Regions from separate parts of the Streptomyces pluripotens genome, predicted to be linked through region 2. Evidence: predicted binding sites of a transcription regulator. Region 2 holds the regulator's gene; the other holds the start of a gene.
The links. Region 2 encodes HspR, which represses chaperone genes until heat shock. Its sites were predicted from a motif close to TTGAGNNNNNNNNNCTCAA; they were not measured.
Positions count from the first base shown of each region.

Region 1: a site for HspR is predicted at 3,605-3,623, ahead of lon (endopeptidase La). Genes of this name have one in related genera too.

Region 1 covers NZ_CP021080.1:5,017,973-5,025,955, forward strand. The annotation lists gene LK06_RS22660 (HAMP domain-containing sensor histidine kinase) at 1-626, opposite strand, end outside; gene LK06_RS22665 (response regulator transcription factor) at 623-1,363, opposite strand; gene LK06_RS22670 (spermine/spermidine synthase domain-containing protein) at 1,486-2,163, opposite strand; gene LK06_RS22675 (rhomboid-like protein) at 2,390-3,232, shown strand; gene lon (endopeptidase La) at 3,646-6,135, shown strand; gene LK06_RS22685 (SpoIIE family protein phosphatase) at 6,250-7,983, opposite strand, start outside.
Region 2 covers NZ_CP021080.1:3,289,896-3,297,878, forward strand. The annotation lists gene LK06_RS14735 (sugar ABC transporter substrate-binding protein) at 1-827, opposite strand, end outside; gene LK06_RS14745 (heat shock protein transcriptional repressor HspR) at 1,493-1,951, opposite strand; gene dnaJ (molecular chaperone DnaJ) at 1,960-3,135, opposite strand; gene grpE (nucleotide exchange factor GrpE) at 3,178-3,843, opposite strand; gene dnaK (molecular chaperone DnaK) at 3,840-5,666, opposite strand; gene LK06_RS14765 (MraY family glycosyltransferase) at 5,762-6,787, opposite strand; gene LK06_RS14770 ((Fe-S)-binding protein) at 7,015-7,983, shown strand, end outside.

The DNA of each region.
Region 1 (7,983 bases), 1.7 Mb from region 2:
TACGGCCACACCTCGAAGCGCCGCCGCCTCAGCGGTACGACGCCGTTGTCGAGGCGGGACAGGTCCAGCAGCGTCTCCACCAGCCGGCCGAGCCGTTCCGTCTGCCTGAGGGCCGTGCGCATGGTCTCCGGGTCGGCCTCCGTGACGCCGTCGACGATGTTCTCCAGTACTGCGCGCAGCCCGGCGATGGGGGTGCGCAGTTCATGGGAGACGTTCGCCACCAATTCCTTGCGCTGTCGGTCCTGAGTCTCCAGCTCGTCGGCCATGACGTTGATCGTCCCGGCCAGGTCGCCGAGTTCGTCCCGGCGGTTCTCCTTCACCCGGCGGGTGTAGTCGCCCTGGGAGATCGACCGGGCGACCGTGTTCATCTCGTCCAGCGGCATGGTGAGCGAGTGCGCCACGAACTGGGTGATCAGCAGGGTGGCGATCATCGAGAAGACCGTGATGAAACGCAGCTCCGTCTTGGTGTGCACCGCGATCATCGACAGACCGGTGGTGATCAGCACCGAGATGACGACCAGCGCGCCCAGTTTGGTCTTGATCGAGAACGGGCGCACGCCGCCCCAGGGTTCCTGCCCGGACTTCCCGGAGCTCCTCGGCGCGGCCTGGCGCCCGTCGCCGCTCATGGTGCCGGTGTCTCCAGCGAGTACCCCACACCGTGCACGGTACGGATCCGTTCGGCGCCGATCTTCCGTCGTAGTGCCTTGATGTGGCTGTCGACCGTGCGGGTGCCGGAGGCATCCGCCCAGTCCCACACCTCGGCCAGCAGCTGCTCCCGGGAGAGCACTGCCCTCGGGGTGTTCGCCAGGCACACCAGGAGATCGAACTCGGTGGGTGTCAGATGGATGTCCTCCGACTTCACCCGCACCCGGCGCTGGGCGTGGTCGATCTCCAGCTCTCCGAGCCGCAGGATCCCACTGCGCGGGGTCGTGGCGGCGAGCGTGGCTCGCTCCACCCGCCGCAGCAGCACATGCACGCGTGCCGCCAGCTCCCGCATCGAGAACGGCTTGGTCATGTAGTCGTCGGCGCCGACCCCGAGCCCGACCAGCATGTCGGTCTCGTCGTCCCGGGCGGTGAGCATCAGCACCGGTACCGGCCGGTGCGCCTGCACCCGCCGGCAGACTTCGAGCCCGTCGAAGCCGGGCAGCATGACGTCGAGGATCAGCAGGTCGGGCTGCCAGGCCTCGGCCGCGTCGACGGCGGCCGGACCGTCGGCCGCGGTCTGCACGAGGAATCCCTCGGCGTGGAGCCGGGCCGCGACGGCGTCGGCGATCGTGGGGTCGTCCTCGACGACCAGCACCCGGCGCTGTGCGCCTGCGGTGGTCGCCGCCGCGCTGCTCTGGGAGGTGTGTGTCTGCTCCATCGCCCGCCCCTGCTTGTTGCTTTACGGAATCCGTGGGGTGATCCCATGTCTGCGTGGCGCCCGGTGATCCGTTGATTGATCCGCGCCAGGGCAGCACATTACGGGGACTCGCCGCACTGCCGCTATCCAGGCCGGACGGCGAGGTGCACAGCGTCCGGAACGCCCCGACTAACCGGCACCTCTCGGGTGCACACCTGCCGGAATCTGGCATTCCGCAAGGTTTCTTCAAAATCTGCAGAAGGCTTCGCCGACCACACCGCGAGTACTCCGCCAGGTCTCAACACCCTTGCGCAGGCGGCGAGTCCGGCCGGAGAGTAGAGACTTCCATTGCCCTCGGTCACGGTCCAGCCGGGGCCGTTGTCAATGTCGAGACACAGTGCGTCGAACGTGTCCGGTGTGTCATGAACGAACGACACGAGGTCGGTCTCCACGACCCGGGTGCGCGCATCGGCGAGCGCGCCCGCCGACACCTGCGCCAGCGGTCCGTCCCGGTGCCAGTCGATGACGGCGGGTTCCCGCTCCACGACGGTGATCCGCCCCCACCGGGGATTCGCTGCGGCGTGTGCGAGCGAGAACCCGACCCCCAGCCCCCCGATCAGTACGGTGGGCTCCGGCCGTTCGTCCAGCGCCTCACGGGCGGCGTCGACCAGCAGCCGCTCCGAACGTCCGTCGGAGGTGTCCATCAGGAAGCAGCCGTTGGCGATGATCTGCAGCAGCGCGCCGTGTCTGCGCAGTACGACCTCGCCGTACGGGCCGTCACGGCGGTCCAGGACCACGGGGCAGTCGTCTACGGCAGTCATGTGCCCATCCTGCTTGAACACCGTTGGATGTTCACCGGAATTGTGGATGACGTCCCTGGACGTGACGGTACCCGGGGTGAGCGGGAAACACCCGTTCGTGGGACACGGGGACGTGGACGCATCCAGAGTCTGAGAGGTTTCCGTGAATCCACGTCCGCGTGGCGCCAGTCACAGACAGCGGACCGGTGGACGCCAAGGGTAGGGGGGACGGAAGGAGCGCCTTGCTGTGGAACGGACCGTGACGGGCTCTGCGAAGGCCCTGTCTCCGCCCTCGCCGGGCAAGCCCCTTCCCGACGACGGCGCCGTCACCGTCCCGGTCGCCGCGGTGACCGATCTGCTCGACGGCGTGCCGCGCCAGCGCGGTGCCGCGGCTGCCGGCCGGGCAGCGTCGTCCGGGCCGGAGCCGGCCGTGCGGGCACTGCGGCCGTGGTGCTGGCGGCCGTGGCGCCTGCTGCCCACCCCGGCGGGCACCCCGTTCACCTTCTGCTACGTGGCTGTCCTGGGGGTCACCTCCCTGGTCGCGGCCCTGGCCGATCCCGGTCTCGTCCACGCCCTCCAACAGGGTTCCAGCACGGATGTGGCCCACCTGGTGCGCACGCCCGTACTGGTGCTGCTGGCGAGCGCGTTGTGGACCGCGGGCGGGGTCGTCTCGCCCTACACGGTCGCGTTCGTCGTGGTGCTCACTGCCCTGGAACGGAGGACGGGCGGCGTGCGGACCGCCTGCGTGTTCCTGGCTGGGCACGTCCTGGCCACCCTCGCCACCGAGGTTCCGGTGGGCCTCGCGGTACTGTCCGGGCACCTGCCGGAGACCTCGCTGCACCGCCTGGACTACGGCATCAGCTTCGGTGTCGCCGCCAGCACCGGTGCGTTGGCCGGGCTGCTCGCCCCCTGGATGCGCTGGCCGCTGCTCGTCCTGACCGGCGGTGTGCTCCTCGACGACCTGCTCGCCTTCCAGGACCCGATGACCAACTGGGGCCACCTCATCGCCTTCGCGATCGGTGTCGTCAGCTGGCCGTTGGTCCGGCGCTCGCAGCGGCCCGACGCGGCGCTGTCCGCGGCGTCCCGATGATCCACGGCCCCCCGGCTGCCTGACGGCCTTCCGGCGCTGCCGTGGGCGTCGGGGTGCTGGCGGGGCGGGGCTCGCCGACGGGTGCGCCGCCGGAGCCTGCCTCCGTGTCGTTCAGCTGCCCGGGTCCGCGGTCGCCGAGTGCGGCGGGGTGCGTGCCCCGGAGCTGATCGGGAACCGGTTCCCCGCCCGGGCGCTCATGCGCGGGGCAGCGGTGTGCCGGGGTGGGGTGCCGCGGCGCCGCCGACCGCCGCACGGTGCCGCGGGCGGTGCGGATCGGGCCTGGCCATGCCGCCTCACCTGCCCAGATCCCGTGCTGTGCGGTGATCGCCCACAGCGAACAAGGACCCGGGAACATTCGCGGTTTCCCACGCATTGAGTCTGTACAGCTCAAGTTGACTGCCAAAGGGGAGATCATGGCTGCTGAGTCCACGGCGTTCACGCTCGTTCTGCCCGTACTGCCGCTCGACGACGAGGTCGTGCTGCCGGGGATGGTGGTTCCGCTGTACCTGAGCGACGCCGAGGTGCGGGCCGCGGTGGAGGCCGCGCAGGCCGCCGCCCAGTCCGAGCCGGGGAAGCCCAAGGTGCTGCTGGTGCCACGCGTCGACGGGAGGTACGCCAAGACCGGTGTGCTGGGCACGGTCGAGCAGGTGGGCAGGCTGGCTGACGGCGACCCGGGGACGCTGATCCGCGGCCGGAGCCGGGTGCGCATCGGCGCGGGCACCACCGGCCCCGGTGCGGCACTGTGGGTCGAGGGCGCACGCGTCGACGAGAGCATCCCCGATCCGCTGCCGGGGCAGGTAGCGGAACTCGTGAAGGAGTACAAGGCGCTCGCCACCACCTGGCTCAAGAAGCGCGGGGCTTGGCAGGTCGTGGACCGCGTCCAGGCCATCGACGGCGTCTCCGCGCTCGCCGACAACTCCGGCTACTCGCCCTTCCTCACCACTGAGCAGAAGGTCGCACTGCTGGAGACCGCCGATCCGGTGGAGCGCCTCAAGCTCGCCACGCAGCAGCTCCGTGACCACCTCGCTGAGCAGGACGTGGCCGAGACCATCGCCAAGGACGTTCAGGAAGGCGTCGACAAGCAGCAGCGGGAATTCCTGCTGCGTCGTCAGCTGGAGGCGGTCCGCAAGGAACTGCGCGAGCTGAACGGCGAGAACGGCAAGGATTCCGCCGAGGAACCCGACGACTACCGCGCCCGCGTGGAGGCCGCCGACCTGCCGGAGAAGGTCCGTGAGGCCGCGCTGAAGGAGGTCGACAAGCTGGAGCGCGCTTCCGAGCAGTCGCCCGAGGGCTCGTGGATCCGCACCTGGCTGGACACCGTCCTGGAGATGCCGTGGAACGAGCGGACCGATGACAGTGTCTCCGCGTACGACATCCGGGGGGCCAGGGCCGTGCTCGACGCCGAGCACGCGGGCTTGGAGGACGTCAAGGAACGCATCACCGAGTACCTCGCGGTGCGCAAGCGCCGCAGCGGGCGCGGTCTGGGCGTGATCGACGGACGGTTCGACCAGGGGGCGGCGCGAAGCACCTCGGCCGAGGGCGGTGGACGGCGGGCGGGCGGTGCCGTGCTGGCCCTGGTGGGGCCGCCCGGTGTCGGCAAGACCTCGCTCGGTGAGTCCGTCGCCCACGCCATGGGGCGCAGGTTCGTCCGGGTCGCCCTGGGCGGCGTCCGGGACGAGGCCGAGATCCGCGGTCACCGACGCACCTACGTCGGGGCGCTGCCCGGCCGGATCGTGCGCGCCATCAAGGAGGCCGGGTCCATGAATCCGGTCGTGCTCCTCGACGAGATCGACAAGGTCGGCTCCGACTTCCGGGGCGACCCGGCCGCGGCCCTGCTGGAGGTCCTGGACCCGGCGCAGAACCACACGTTCCGGGACCACTACTTGGAGGTTGAACTCGACCTGTCCGACGTGGTCTTCCTGGCCACGGCCAATGTGCTGGAGGCCATCCCGGAGGCCCTCGCCGACCGGATGGAGATCGTCCGCCTGGACGGCTACACCGAGGACGAGAAGGTGGTCATCGCCCGGGACCACCTGCTCCCGCGTCAGCTGGAGCGGGCCGGCCTGGCCGGGGACGAGGTCGCCATCGACGAGAGCGCGCTGCGCAAGCTGGCGGGCGAGTACACGCGCGAGGCCGGCGTGCGCACCTTGGAGCGGTCCATCGCACGGCTGCTGCGCAAGGTAGCCGCTCAGCATGAACTGGGCGAGCGGCAACTGCCGTTCACCGTGACGGACGGTGACCTGCGGGCCCTGCTCGGGCGCCCGCACCACGTGCCCGAGTCCGCCCAGGATCCGGCGGAGCGGCGGACGGCCGTGCCCGGCGTGGCGACCGGACTCGCGGTCACCGGGGCCGGTGGCGACGTGCTCTACGTGGAGGCGTCCCTCGCCGACCCGGAGACCGGCGCAGCGGGCCTGACCCTCACCGGCCAGCTGGGTGACGTGATGAAGGAGTCGGCACAGATCGCGCTGAGCTTCCTACGCAGCCACGGTGCCGAACTGGAGTTGCCGGTGGCCGATGTGAAGGACCGGGGGGTACACATCCACTTCCCGGCGGGCGCGGTCCCGAAGGACGGCCCGAGTGCCGGCATCACGATGACCACGGCCCTTGCGTCCCTGCTCTCCGGCCGTCTGGTCCGCACGGACGTGGCCATGACCGGCGAGGTCTCGCTGACCGGCCGGGTGCTGCCCATCGGCGGCGTGAAGCAGAAGCTGCTCGCCGCCCACCGTGCCGGGGTGACCACCGTGATCATCCCCAGGCGCAACGAGCCCGATCTGGATGATGTCCCGGCCGAGGTGCTGGAGAAGCTGGACGTCCACGCCGTGACCGACGTCCGCCAGGTCCTGGAGCTGGCGCTCGCGCCCGCGGCGAACGGCGCGACGCCGGAGGTTCCCGTGGCGGCGTGACGGACGCCGCGGGAAAGGCGGGGCCCGGGTTCCGTGAGGGAGGCCCGGGCCTTCGCCATGCGCTGACCAGGCCGGCAAAGGGGCGGGGCGGGGCGGGGCCGCACCGTCCCGACCTCAGGACCCCACGACCGTCTGCTCCGCCCACACCGTCTTGCCGACCCGATCGTGCCGGGTGCCCCAGCGCTCGGCGAGCTGGGCGACCAGCAGCAGGCCCCGGCCGCCCTCGTCGAAGATCCGGGCCCGGCGCATGTGCGGGGTGGTGTCGCTGGAGTCGTACACCTCGCAGATCAGCGTGCTGTCCTGGTGGATCAACCGGAGCCGGATGGGCGGGCGGCCGTAGCGGATGGCGTTGGTGACCAACTCGCTGACCATCAGCTCGGTGGTGAACGCGGCCTCGGCCAGGCCCCACACGGACAACTGCTCGCCGGCGTACCGGCGGGCGGGGGAGACGACGGTGGGTTCGCTGCCCAGCTCCCAGGAGGCGACCCGGTCCTCGTGTAGGGCCCGGGTACGGGCCACCAGCAGGGCGATGTCGTCGTCGGGCCGGTGGCTCAGCAGCTCGGTGAGCACCCGGTCGCAGACGGAGTCCAGCGACTTGGCCGGGCGGCCGAGTGCGGCGAACATCTTGTCCAGCGCCTCGTCGATGTCGTGGTCGCGGGCCTCGAACAGGCCGTTGGTGTAGAGGGCGAGCAGACTGCCCTCGGGTAGGTCGGTCTCGGTGGCCTCGAAGGGCAGCCCGCCCAGACCGAGCGGTGGCCCGGCGGGCACGTCGAGGAAGCGGACGGCGCCGTCGGGGGTGACCACGGCCGGCGGCGGATGACCGGCCCGGGCCAGGATGCACTTGCGTGCGACGGGGTCGTAGACGGCGTACAGGCAGGTGGTGCCGATGCCGCCGGCGGTCTCGGCAGCCGGGTCCGAGCTGCCCTCGTCGGCGGCCAGCCGCAGCACCAGGTCGTCGAGGTGGGTGAGGAGTTCGTCGGGCGGCAGGTCCACGTCCGCCAGAGTGCGCACCGCCGTACGCAGTCGGCCCATGGTGGCGGAGGCACGGATGCCGTGTCCGACCACGTCACCCACGACGAGCGCCACCCGTGCCCCCGACAGCGGGATCACGTCGAACCAGTCGCCGCCCACACCCACCCGGGTGGCCGCGGGTAGATAGCGGGTGGCGATCTCCAAGGCCCCTTGGTCGGGCAGTGGGTGCGGGAGCAGGCTGCGTTGCAGGGCCATGGTGGTGGTGCGGGCCCGGGACTGGGCGCGGGCCCGCCGGATGCCGGCGGCTGCCCTGGTCGTGAACTCCTCGGCGAGCCGCAGATCCTCCGGTCCGAACCGCTCCCGCTCCGGGAGCCGCCCGAAGAGGGCGACGCCGAGCGTGCTGTCCTGGGCGAGCAGTGGCACCACCAGCAGCGAACGAGCCCCGGACGCGCGTAGCCACGCGGCACCCGGGTTGAGCGCGGCCCACTCGGCGACGGCCGGGTCCGTCGTGTCGTACAGAAGCGGACGGCCCGCTGCCAAGCAGTGTGCCGGAGGCGAGTCCGCCGGGCAGATGACCGCGTCGCCCACCCCGGTGCCGTTGCCGAGCCCCTCGGTGTCAGGGACCGCGCGCAGGGTGGCGCGGCGCAGCACCACCGGGCCCGTTGGTGCCGGGTCCGTCTCGCCCTCCTCGTCCTCGGTCCGGGGTGAGTCGAACAGATCGACCGCCATTGCGTCGGCGAGCCGGGGGACGGTGACTTCACCCAGTTCCTGTGCGGCCCGGGTCCGGTCGGCCACCGTGTCGGCGCGTGAGGCGGCCGGACCCGGTGTGCGCTGCCGGTCGCTGGCGCCCACGGCGGGCTGTTGTGTGGACAGGCA
Region 2 (7,983 bases):
TCACCGGTCACGACGCGCTGGACCGCGTCGAGTTCGGAGTCCTGACCGGTGATCGGGGGCAGATGGGTGACGCCGGCCGCCCTCAGGGCCTTGATGACGCCGCCCGCCATGCCGTCGTTGGCGGCGTAGACGCCGGCGATGTTGTCCTTGCCGATCTTGGCGATCGCCTTGGTCATGTTGGCCTCGGCGTTCTCCGGCTTCCAGTCCGTGGTGTCGAAGCTGTCCGCGATCGTGACCTTGCCGTTCAGCTCGGAGAGCGCACCCTGCTTGAACTGCTTGGCGTTCGGGTCGGTGGGGGAGCCGTTCATCATGACGATCTTGTCGGAGGTGTCGACGTTCGGCCCCAGGGCCTCCAGCAGGGTGCGGGCCTGCACTTCGCCGACGAGTTCGTTGTCGAAGGAGATGTAGGCGTCGATCGGACCCTCGGCGAGGCGGTCGTAGGCGATGACCGGAATGCCCGCCGCCTTGGCCTTCTTCACCCCGCTGGCGATGGCGTGCGAGTCGACCGCGTCGAGCAGGATGACGTCGACCTTGTCGTCGATCATCTTCTGCAGCTGCCCGGCCTGCCGGGAGGCGTCCGCGGCGGCGTTGGCGTACTCGACCTTGCCCTGCTTCTTGGTGAGTTCGGCGACCTTCTTCTTGATGATGGGGTAGTCGAACTTGTCGTAGCGGGTGTTGGCCTTCTCCGGCAGCAACAGGCCCACCGTGATGTCGTTGCCCTTGGTCGGGCTCGCGCTCGCGCCGTCCCCCGCCGCGTTCAGCACGCCACAGCCGGCGAGCGAGAGGGTCATCGTGGACGCGGCCACGGATAGGGCGATACGACGCATTCGAGGGCTCACTTCAGGTGCGTTCCGGACGTGGGTGGTGCTATACGGCCTAGGTGTCTGAAAAGACAACGCGGAGGCCACACCCGGCGTCAAGGCGTCTCACTTAACGAGTCCGCAACAGCACGTTCCGCTGCCCCCGCAAACCGCCCGAAGAATCGCCTTCAAACGCCCTTTACGGACGCTTCATTCAAGAGGACTCCATGACGCGGCAAAGAAAGAGGTTCGTTCAAACAGCCGAATGAACTCAGCCATCCTCAGCTCATCCGCCCCGCGGTGCGCCACGGTCTCCCGCAGATCCCCCGCCCCGTCCCGGTGGTACGGGAAGACGGGCGGCACGGCCGCCCCGAGGGGCTCCGCACCCGCCCCGCCGGCCATCGCCCGGACGATGCTGTGCCGGTCCGCAGGGCTGTTGCCGCACGAGGCGACCGCTCGTCCGCGTACCGTCCATCCGCCGGCCTTCCCTGGCTCGCTGACCACGCGTCGGACGCGCCAGCGCCTCTCCGGTGGCCTCCCGTGCGGGCCGCGGAGGCGTTGCACGGAGGAGCAGCCGCAGTACGCCCGCACCTGCACGCCCCACAGCCCCCTCGTCCCGGCAGGCGTACGGGGAACGGCGAGGGCCCGCAGGCGGCGGACGCCTACGGGCCCTCGGGGGGACTCAGCCGCGGTCAGTCGGACTGCTGGCGCCGCTTCGGCCGCCACACCACCAACGCGCTGGTCCGCTGCGCTTCCTGGTACGGGACCAGATCACGACGGTAGGAGGCATGGACGGCTGCCTCACGCTGCTGCATCGCGACCGCCGCGCCCTCCACCGCCGACTGCAACTCCGCGACACGGGCCTGCAGCGCGGCGACCTGGTTCTCCAGTTCGATGATCCGCTTGATGCCGGCCAGGTTGATGCCCTCGTCCTGCGACAGCTGCTGCACCTGGCGGAGCAGCTCGATGTCGCGGGCCGAGTAACGCCGCCCCCGGCCCGCGGTGCGGTCGGGGGAGACCAGGCCCAGCCGGTCGTACTGGCGCAGCGTCTGTGGATGGAGCCCGGACAGCTGGGCCGCCACCGAGATGACGTAGACCGGGGTCTCCTCGGTCAGCTCATACGGGTTCCGCCGACGGCCTGAAGTATCCATGGGGGCTCTCAATCTCCCTTCGCGGCCTCGAACAGCTCCGCCCGCGGGTCCTCGCCCGCGGTCGCCTCGCGATACGCCTCCAGCGCGTCACGAGCCTTCCCCGAAAGGTCCTTGGGGACACTCACCTCGACAGTGACCAGCAGGTCGCCACGGCTGCCGTCCTTGCGGACCGCACCCTTGCCCCGCGCCCGCATCGTACGGCCGTTCGGGGTGCCGGAGGGCAGCTTCAGGGTGACCGCCGGGCCACCGAGGGTCGGTACGCGCACCTCGCCGCCGAGGGTCGCCTCGGCGAACGTCACCGGCACGGTGACGGTGAGGTTGTCGCCCTTGCGACCGAACACCGGGTGATCGCCGACGTGCACGACCACGTAGAGATCGCCCGCCGGTCCGCCCCGCTCGCCGGGCGCGCCCTTGCCGCGCAGCCGGATGCGCTGCCCGTCGGTGACGCCCGCCGGGATGCGGACCTGCATGGTGCGGGACGACTTGGCGCGCCCGCTGCCCTTGCACTCCGTGCAGGGGTGCTCGGCGATCAGGCCGCGGCCCTTGCAGTCGGGACAGGGGTCGGTGAGCGAGAACCCGCCGCCCGAACCCCGCGCCACCTGCCCGGTGCCGACGCAGGTCGGACACACGCGCGGTGTGCCGTTCTTGTCGCCGGTGCCGGAACAGGCCTTGCAGGGCGCCTGGGAGGACATCCTGAGGGGCACCGTGGCGCCCTCGATGGCCTCCGTGAAGCTCAGCGTGACCTCGGACTCGATGTCCTGGCCGCGCCGGGGCTGGGTACGCGCGCCGGCGCCGCCGCCACGATTGAACAGGCCCCCGAAGACGTCCCCGATTCCGCCGCCGAAACCGCCGCCCTGGGCACCGCCCTGGGCACCGCCTCCGAAGAGGTCGCCCAGGTCGAAGTTGAACGAGCCGCCGGCGCCCGGTCCGGGGCGGAAGCCGCCGTTGCCGAACAGGGCGCGTGCCTCGTCGTACTCCTTGCGCTTCTTGGGGTCGCCGAGGACGTCGTTCGCCTCGGAGACCTCCTTGAAGCGCTCCTCGGCCTTGGCGTTGCCCTTGTTCGCGTCCGGGTGGAACTCGCGGGCGAGCTTCCGGTACGCCTTCTTGATCTCGGCCTCGGTGGCGTCCTTGGGGACGCCGAGGACCTTGTAGTAGTCCTTCTCGATGAAGTCCTTGGTGCTCATCCTCGACGTACCCCCTTTCCGTGGTTCCCCTCGGTGTACACGTCAGCCCTCGTCCGGGCCACCGTTCTCCTTGTCCTCGGCGGAGCCGGGTGCCGGGGTGCTCTCCTCGGCGTCCTCGGCCTTGACCGACTGTGTGCCGGGCTGCGGTTCGGCGACGGCCACCCGCGCGGGGCGGATGGTGCGCTCGCCGATGCGATACCCGGGCTGCAGGATCGCCACGCACGTGGTCTCCGTGACATCCGGCGCGTAGCTGTGCATCAGGGCCTCGTGGATCGTCGGGTCGAAGGGCTCGCCCTCCTTGCCGAACTGTTGCAGGCCCATCTTCGCCGCGACGGTCTCCAGCGACTCGGCGACGGACTTGAACCCGCCGACCAGCTCACCGTGTTCCCGCGCGCGGCCGATGTCATCGAGCACGGGCAGGAGTTCGGTCAGGAGGTTCGCGATGGCGATCTCCTTGACCGCGATCCGGTCACGCTCGACGCGGCGGCGGTAGTTCTGGTACTCGGCCTGGAGGCGCTGAAGGTCCAGGGTGCGTTCGTTCAGCGCCGTGCGCACCTGGTCCAGCTGGGCCACCAAGCCCGCGTCTGCACTTACGTCCCCGGCCGGGGCCGCCCCCTTCTCGGGAGCGGCCTTCGACTCGGCGTCTTCGGGGGTCGCGCCGGAGGGGACGTCGGGCTTCTCCTCGAAGCCCGGGGTCTCCTCCGTCACGCGGCACCGTCCTTGCGCTCGTCGTCCACGATCTCGGCGTCCACGACGTCGTCGTCAGCCTTGGCCTCACCGGCACCCGCACCAGCGGCCTGGGCGTCGGCGTACATGGCCTGGCCCAGCTTCTGCGAGACGGCCGCGACCTTCTCGGTGGCGCTGCGGATCTCGGCTGTGTCCTCGCCCTTGAGCTTCTCCTTCAGCTCGGCGACGGCGGCCTCGACCTCGGTCTTGACCTCGCCCGGGACCTTGTCCTCGTTGTCCTTGAGGAACTTCTCGGTCTGGTAGACCAGTTGCTCGCCCTGGTTGCGGGTCTCGGCGGCCTCGCGGCGGCGGTGGTCCTCCTCCGCGTACTGCTCGGCCTCCTGGCGCATCCGGTCGACCTCGTCCTTCGGCAGCGAGGAGCCGCCGGTGACGGTCATCTTCTGCTCCTTGCCGGTGCCGAGGTCCTTCGCCGTGACGTGCATGATGCCGTTGGCGTCGATGTCGAAGGAGACCTCGATCTGCGGGACGCCACGCGGCGCCGGCGGCAGACCGGTCAGCTCGAACATGCCGAGCTTCTTGTTGTAGGCCGCGATCTCGCGCTCGCCCTGGTAGACCTGGATCTGCACGGACGGCTGGTTGTCCTCGGCCGTGGTGAAGATCTCCGAACGCTTGGTCGGGATCGTGGTGTTGCGCTCGATCAGCTTGGTCATGATGCCGCCCTTGGTCTCGATGCCGAGGGACAGCGGGGTGACGTCGAGCAGCAGGACGTCCTTGACCTCGCCCTTGAGGACACCGGCCTGGAGCGAGGCCCCGATGGCGACGACCTCGTCCGGGTTCACACCCTTGTTGGCCTCCTTGCCGCCGGTCAGCTCCTTGACCAGTTCTGCGACGGCGGGCATACGGGTGGAGCCACCGACGAGGACGACGTGGTCGATCTCCTTGATGGAGATGCCGGCGTCCTTGATGACGTTGTGGAACGGCGTCTTGCAGCGCTCCAGCAGGTCCGCGGTCAGCTGCTGGAACTGCGCCCGGGTGAGCTTCTCGTCCAGGTGCAGCGGGCCCTCGGCGGACGCGGTGATGTAGGGCAGGTTGATCGAGGTCTCGGTGGACGAGGACAGCTCGATCTTGGCCTTCTCGGCAGCCTCGCGTAGACGCTGCAGGGCCATCTTGTCCTTGGACAGGTCCACGCCGTGACCGGACTGGAACTGCTTGACCAGGTAGTCGACGACGCGCTGGTCCCAGTCGTCACCGCCGAGGTGGTTGTCACCGTTGGTGGCCTTCACCTCGACGACGCCGTCGCCGATCTCCAGGAGGGACACGTCGAAGGTGCCGCCACCGAGGTCGAAGACGAGGATCGTCTGGTCGTCCTTGTCGAGGCCGTAGGCGAGCGCCGCGGCGGTCGGCTCGTTGACGATCCGCAGGACGTTCAGACCGGCGATCTCGCCGGCTTCCTTGGTCGCCTGGCGCTCGGAGTCGTTGAAGTACGCCGGGACGGTGATGACCGCGTCGGTCACCTTCTCGCCCAGGTACGCCTCGGCGTCCCGCTTCAGCTTCTGCAGGATGAAGGCGGAGATCTGCTGCGGGTTGAAGTCCTTGCCGTCGAGCTGGATCTTCCAGTCGGTGCCCATGTGGCGCTTCACCGAGCGGATGGTCCGGTCCACGTTCGTGACCGCCTGGCGCTTGGCGACCTCGCCGACGAGCACTTCACCGTTCTTGGCGAAGGCGACGACGGACGGCGTGGTCCTGGCGCCCTCTGCGTTGGTGATGACGGTGGGCTCGCCGCCCTCCAGAACGCTGACGACGGAGTTAGTCGTGCCCAGGTCGATGCCGACCGCACGTGCCATGGTTGATTCCTCCAACTGACTTGAGTGGAACAGGCTCAAGTGTGCACGAGGAGGGTGCTTCCGGTCAATAGACTTGAGTCCAGCCCGCTCAACTCTTATCCGTTCCTTACACGCAAGGCCCCTCTGACCTGCGTAGATGCCACCCGAGCGGACCGTGGAACAGGAACACGAAGGAGCACCAGAACGGCGGCAACCACCCCTCCCGCCACCCACAGCACCGCCCACTCCCCCATCCACCCGGTGTGCACGAGCACCCCGACGAGCACCGAGGAGAAGGAGCCGGCACCCAGCAGTACGACCGATCCCTGCGGGGTCAGTCCGAGCCGCCGCAACCGATGGGTGAGATGGTCGGGACCACGCCGGAGCAGCGGACGTCGCCCCAGCAGCCGGACGAGGACGACGAGGACGGCGTCGGCGAAGGCGACGGCACCGAGGCAGAACACCACCGCCACGCTTGACCCGATTCCGTACCCCGCGCGGGTGAGGACAACGGACGACGACAGCAGGAACCCGGTGAACAGCGAACCGCAGGCACCGAGCCCGATCCGCGCGGGATGCCAGTTGTGCATCAGGAAGCCGGTGAGGGCAGCGGCGAACACGCTCAGCAGCACGGCGAGCCCGTCCAGCACCTCGACGGCGGCACAGGCCCCCGCCCCGAAGGCGGTGATCACCCCCACGGTTCCGGCGAGCCCGTCGGCGTGATCGAGCCCCCTGAAGGCGAGCACGGAGAGGACGATCCACCCCACGGCCAGCACCCCGCCCAGCACGCCCGTCTCGTCATACGGCACGACACAGGCCGCGGCCACGGCCGTAGCGGCGACGAGCACACGCGCGCGCAGCCGCCACACATCGGCGACCAGCCCCAGCACGGCGACCGCGGCGGCGGCAGCCAGCAGCTTCGCGATCCCGCCCCCGAGCGGAGCGACCCGGGTCCACTGACCCGCCCATGCGACCAGACAGGTGACGGCCACCACGGCGAGCCCGCCGAGCACCGGCACGGGCCGCTGCCGGTGACGCCGCCGGTCGACGATGCCCGCCCGCAGCGCGGGCGCCCTGATCAGCGCCGTGAGCACGGCGGCGAGAAGGAGGGCGGCAGTGGCGGCGGCGATCCCATAGAGCACGGCTCTAAGGTAGGTGTAAATGTAGCAATTCGGTACGAATAACACGATCGGATTGCCCACCCCTGGAAAAGCAGTGAGGAAGGATGGGCATCCCGCTCCCGGGAAGGCGCCCCTCAGCGACCCAGATCACCCCGCGCCACGCTGCATCCGGACGGAAGATGGGGGTAGTCTCAGACGGACTGCATAAGTTACCGCTTAGTAATTTCGAGGCTGCCTCAGGAGCCCCCATGCAACTCGCCGCGATCATCGTGTCGCTGGTCCTGACCGTGGTCGGCGTTGCGCTGCTCGCCCGTGCCATCGGCCAGTTCGTCCGGTACTTCAGGCTGGGCCAACCCGTCCCCGCCGGCAGCCGGACCGACAATCCGTACCAGCGCAGTGTGACCTTGGTCCGGGAGTTCCTCGGCCACACCCGCATGAACCGCTGGGGGATCATCGGCATCGCCCACTGGTTCGTCGCCATCGGGTTCCTGACCCTGCCGCCGACCCTCGCCCAGGCGTTCGGCCAGCTCTTCCAAGCCGACTGGACCCTCCCGCTGATCGGCGGCTTCCTGCCGTTCGAGATGTACATCGAGTTCATCGGCGTCATGACGACCCTGGGCATCCTCGTCCTCATGACGATCCGGCTGCTGAGCCTGCCGTCCCGGCCGGGCCGCAAGTCCCGCTTCGCCGGTTCGAAGGCCGGACAGGCCTACTTCGTCGAGTACGTCATCCTCATCATCGGCCTGGCGATCTACGTCCTGCGCGGCCTGGAGGGCGCGCTGCACCACGTGGACCACTACGAGGCGGCGTACTTCGCCTCGTACCCACTGGTCATCGCGTTCAAGGGCCTGAGCACCACCGCGCTGCAGAACCTGGTCTACCTGGCCGCGATGGTCAAGATCGGCACCTCGTTCGTCTGGATGATCGTGGTGTCACTCAACACCAACATGGGTGTGGCCTGGCACCGCTTCCTCGCCTTCCCGAACATCTGGTTCAAGCGCAACGCCACCGGCGGGACCGCGCTGGGCGGCCTGCAGCCCATGACGTCCGGCGGCGAACCGATCGACTTCACCGACCCCGGTGAGGACGACGTCTTCGGCGTCTCCCAGGTCGAGCAGTTCTCCTGGAAGGGTCTGCTGGACTTCTCCACCTGCACCGAGTGCGGTCGCTGCCAGTCGCAGTGCCCGGCCTGGAACACCGGCAAGCCGCTCTCCCCC